2 regions of the Streptomyces qianjiangensis genome follow, and region 2 is predicted to be linked to the other one. Evidence: riboswitches for the same ligand, from Rfam matches in the RefSeq annotation. Region 2 holds a riboswitch; the other holds the start of a gene.

Region 1 (2,441 bases), 2.8 Mb from region 2:
GTGGCGGAAGCCGAAGCCCTCGTGCAGACGGATCGACGCGGTGTTGCCGGCCTCCATATCCGCGATCATCACGTCAGGTTCCCCAGCCCGGGTGAAAGGGTCGGGACATTCGGGCCGTTACGCCGGGCGCCGCCCGGGGGGGGCGGCATAGTGACGAGGGCTCAGCACCGGACGCGCAGGAGGAAACGTATGCTCGGCACCGACTTCCGCGCCGGGTCACCCGTCTGGATCGACCTCGGCAGCCCGGACCTGGACGTGGCCGCCGCCTTCTACAGCGCCGTCTTCGGCTGGCGGTTCATGTCCCTCGGGCCCGAAGCGGGCGGGTACGGGCTCTTCCAGAAGGACGGGAAGACCGTCGCCGCCCTCGGGCCGCTGACCGAGGAGGACGCCCAGCCGGCCTGGACGACGTACTTCCGCAGCGACGACATCCAGGCCACCGCCCGTGATGTGGTCACCGGCGGCGGCCGGGTGCGCGTCGAGCCGATGAGCGTGGGCGAGGGGCGACTGGCCCAGTTCACCGATCCCCGGGGCGCGGAGTTCGCCGTGTTCGAAGCCGGGGCGGGCCTGGAGAAGACGTCCGAGGACAACACGCTGGTGTGGGTCGAGCTGCAGGTCGCGGACCCGGAAGCGGCCATCCGCTTCTACCACGGGCTGTTCGGCTGGCGTACTCGGGAGATGCGGGCGCCCGGCATGACGTACCGGGTCCTGAGCATCAGGGACGGCGACCAGGAGGAGGGGTCCTTCGGCGGCGTGGCTCCGCTTCAGGGGGAGCACGAAGTGGCGCGCTGGGTGCCGTACTTCGCCGTTGCCGATGCGGATGCCGTCGTCGCCGCGGTTCAGGGAAACGGCGGGACGGTGCTCATGCCGGCCGCGGACGTACCGGACGTCGGGCGTATCGCCTGGCTGGCGGACCCGGCCCAGGCGGTGTTCGCCGTACTGAAGCCGAACCCGCGCCAGAGCTGACGGCCGTCAAAGAGTGCTCGCCCGCGTCTGACATGCGGTGATAGCGTCCAGCCGGAGGCGCACACGCGTGTCTCCCCGGACGAGATGTGCGCCGTACCCGGTCCGCCAAGACGACGCACTTCGGGAGGCGTCATGTCCGGTGCGGGCGAGTTGGGTGGCCGGAGGTTCAGCGCGGAGCCGCTGGGTGTGGACTGGATTCACGGGTCGCCGTCGGCCAAGCACAACACCGATCCGGATCTTCAGGTGCACCGGTACGACGAGCACACGGTGGTGCTGCGGCAGAACAAGGCGATCGACTACGAGGCGCCGTTTCTGTATCTGCTGTTCGGGGAGCGCCGGGCGGTCCTGATCGACACCGGTGCCACGGCGTCGCCGGAGTTCTTTCCGGTGCGCCGGACCGTCGATGATCTTGTCGAGACGTGGCTGGCTCGTCATCCGCGCCGTCACTATCGGCTGCTCGTGCTCCACACGCACGCGCACGGCGATCACGTCGCGGGCGACGGCCAGTTCCTCGATCGGCCGGACACTGTCGTGGTCGGTGCCGATCGGGACGCGGCATGGGCCTTCCTCGGCTTCGCCGACGACCCGGACGCGGTGCGGCCGCTCGATCTCGGGGGCCGGGTCCTGGAGACGCTCGCGACACCGGGCCATGACGCCGCGGCGATCACCTTCTACGACCCGTGGACCGGGTTCCTGCTGACCGGAGACACCGTCTACCGAGGTCGGCTGTACATCGAGGACTGGCCGGCGTTCTCGCGGACGATCGACCGGATGATCGCATTCGCCGGCCGACGTCCGGTCACGCATGTGCTGGGCTGCCACATCGAGATGACGCGCCGGCCCGGCGTCGACTATCCGATCCGGACCACCTATCAGCCGGACGAACCCGCGCTGGAGATGACCCCGGACCACCTGCACGCCGTGCGCGCGGCCCTGGACGAGGTCGGGCCCGAGCCCACTCGGCGGGCGTTCGCCGACTTCGTCCTGTGGCCCAAGGGCTGACGGTCGGACCCGTGTCCGACAGGGCTCGCTATCCGACGCGTTCCCAGCCACGGCGCGGCGCCCGGGCGCCGAGGCCGACATCGCGGCTGCGGTAGACGATGTAGGGGCGGGTGAGGTAGCCCAGGGGCGCGGTGAGCATATGGACCAGACGGGTGAAGGGCCAGGCGGCGAAGAGCAGCAGGGCGCTGATCGCATGGAGCTGGAAGAGGATCGGCGCTCCCGCCATCAGGGCCGGGTCGGGCCGGACGTAGAAGATGGAACGGAACCAGGGGGAGATGGTCTCGCGGTAGTCGTAGCCGCCGCCGACGATGTTGGCGGCGACGGTGGCCGCCAGGCCGAGCACGATGGTCGCGGTGAGCGAGACGTACATGGCCTTGTCGTTGCGGGTGGTGGCGGAGAAGACCGGGCCGACGGTGCGGCGCCGGTAGATGAGGATGGCGAGTCCACCCAGGGTGCACACGCCCGCCGCGGTACCG
Region 2 (2,441 bases):
GTAGCCCGCGCCCGCCAGGACCTCGAGGTTGTCCGTGAAGTCGCAGGCCTGCTTGGTGCAGCCGGGGGTGAGGGCCGCCGGGTAGAAGTACACGATGACCTTGCGGCCCTTGTGGTCGGCCAGGGACACCTCGTTGCCGTCGGCGTCGGGCAGGGTGAAGTCGGGGGCCACGTCCCCGGGCTGGAGTCGCTCGCTCATCGGACCAGAGTAACGGGGGGTCCTGACAGTGCGGCGGCGTGCGAAGCTGACAGACTGTCCAGAACAGCATCGAAGACACAGCATCGAAGACTTCGGAGGCCGTACGGTGGCGGAGACGTCGGACACCAGAACCCCGGCGCAGATCGAGGCGGACATCAAGCGCCGTCGCGAGGTGCTGGCCGAGACGCTGGACGAGATCGGGGTGCGGGTGCATCCGAAGACGATCGTGGGCGACGCCAAGGCGAAGGTCGTCGCCAATGTCGACCACACCCTCGGCCGCGCCTACGTCCAGGTCAACCGCGTGGTGAGCGAGGTGCGGGCGCAGTTCGTGGACGAGGAGGGCGCGCCCCGGGTCGAGCGCATCGTGCCGGTCGCGCTCCTTGCCGTCGGGGTCGTGGGGCTGCTCGCATTCGGCACCCGGCGCCGCAAGAGCTGACCCGGTCGCGTACGCAGGCGTAAAAGGCAGGTAGGTTCGAAGGCGTGAGCGCCAACAGAAATGTCCCCAGCACCCACCACGACAAGCTGCCCATCCGCATGCTGCACGACCGCGTGCTCGTGCGGCAGGACACCAGTGAGGGCGAGCGGCGGTCGGGCGGCGGCATCCTGATCCCCGCCACGGCGGCGGTCGGGCGGCGGCTGGCCTGGGCCGAGGTGGTGGCGGTCGGGCAGAACGTACGGACGGTGGAGCCGGGCGACCGCGTCCTGTACGACCCGGAGGACCGGGCCGAGGTCGAGGTGCGCGGCACCGCGTACGTGCTCATGCGGGAACGCGATCTGCACGCCGTGGCGGCGGACCGGTTCGAGGGGTCGGAGGACTCCACGGGTCTGTATCTCTGAATCAACGGCGAAAAGGGCTGGTGACCATGGTCACCAGCCCTTTTCGTATTCCCTTGCTATCTTCGGGGGAAGCCCGACGAGACGCGCCGTACCGGGATCGATGTACGCAAAGACGACGCACCCCCTGTCCGTCAGCACGTACGTCCCGGAGGTGCCCCCATGGCCTGGGTCCTGCTCGTCGTCGCCGGTCTGCTCGAGGTCGGCTGGTCGGTCGGAATGAAGTACACCGACGGCTTCACCCGGCCCGTCCCCGGTGTCCTCACCGGCGCGGGCATCGTCGCCAGCATGCTGCTGCTGTCCTACGCCGCCCGGTCCCTGCCCATCGGTACCGCCTACGGCGTGTGGGTGGGCATCGGGGCCGCCGGTGCGGCGGTGCTCGGCATGGTGGTGCTGGGGGAGCCGGCGACCGCCGCCCGGATCTTCTTCGTGTGTCTGCTGCTGGTCGCCGTGGTGGGGCTGAAGGCGACCTCCGGTCACTGACGGATCAGCGACCGGTCAGCATCACCATCTCCTAGTAGCGCCCAGCGGGCCCGCGACGGTGCCGCCCGTGGTACCTCCCTGGGTTCCCCCGGTCGTGCCCCCGTCCGTGCCGCCGGTGGTCCCTCCGGTGGTGGTGCCGCCGTCGGCCGTGCCTCCCGTCGCATCGCCGCCGGTGGTGGTCCCGCCGCCGGTCGTGCCTCCGGTCGTGTCGCCGCCGGTCGTGGGGGTGCCGCCGGTGGTCGTCCCGTCCGTGGGGGGCGCGGTCGTGCCGCCGTTGTCCTGGCCCTGGGTCTGCCCCTGGTCCTGACCGCCGTCGGTCGTGCCGCCGTTGTCCTGGCTGCCCGTGGTGCCGGGCTGGGTCGGGGCCTGTGAGCTCGGGGCCTGGATCTCGGCGCCCTGCTGCAGTTCGAGGTCGAACTCGGCGGCGGGCTTCCCCTTCAGGGCGCTCTTCGTGTACTGGGCCCAGATGTCGGTGGGCGCCCCGCCGCCGTTGATGCGCGGCAGGCCCATCACGCCGTACAGCGGCCTGTGGGCGGCCGTCACCGGGTCCTGGCCCATCACGGAGACGACCGTGGCCAGATCGGGCGTGTAGCCCGCGAACCAGGCCGCCGTGTCCTCCTCCGCGGTGCCGGTCTTGCCCGCCGCGGGGCGGCCGGCGTTCTGCGCGGCGGTCGCGGTGCCCGTCTGGACCACGCTCCGCAGGATCGACGTCGTGGTGTCGGCGGCCTCACGGCTGACGGCCTGCTCGGTGTCGTCCCCGGGCAGCTCGACCTCGTCCTTGCCGTCCTTGGTGATCTTCTCGATCATCGTGTACGTGCCGTGCTTGCCGTGGTTGGCGAGCGTGGCGTACGCCTCCGCCATGTCGAGCACGCTCGCGGTGGCGGTGCCGAGGGCGATGGACGGGTAGGGGTTCAGGTCCTTGGTGT

The links. Region 2 has a riboswitch for guanidine ahead of N8I87_RS15405 (DMT family transporter). Riboswitches for the same ligand answer to the same signal wherever they lie in the genome.
Region 1: linked by a shared signal. The riboswitch ahead of N8I87_RS02440 (MBL fold metallo-hydrolase) and the one ahead of N8I87_RS15405 (DMT family transporter) in region 2 are both predicted to bind guanidine.

Annotation. Positions count from the first base shown of each region.
Region 1 covers NZ_CP106798.1:548,673-551,113, forward strand. The annotation lists gene N8I87_RS02430 (DUF7660 family protein) at 1-69, opposite strand, end outside; gene N8I87_RS02435 (VOC family protein) at 190-963, shown strand; guanidine-III (ykkC-III) riboswitch at 1,015-1,083, shown strand; gene N8I87_RS02440 (MBL fold metallo-hydrolase) at 1,096-1,965, shown strand; gene narI (respiratory nitrate reductase subunit gamma) at 1,994-2,441, opposite strand, start outside.
Region 2 covers NZ_CP106798.1:3,364,394-3,366,834, reverse strand. The annotation lists gene bcp (thioredoxin-dependent thiol peroxidase) at 1-198, opposite strand, end outside; gene N8I87_RS15415 (DUF3618 domain-containing protein) at 305-634, shown strand; gene N8I87_RS15410 (GroES family chaperonin) at 733-1,035, shown strand; guanidine-III (ykkC-III) riboswitch at 1,081-1,157, shown strand; gene N8I87_RS15405 (DMT family transporter) at 1,195-1,515, shown strand; gene N8I87_RS15400 (transglycosylase domain-containing protein) at 1,537-2,441, opposite strand, start outside.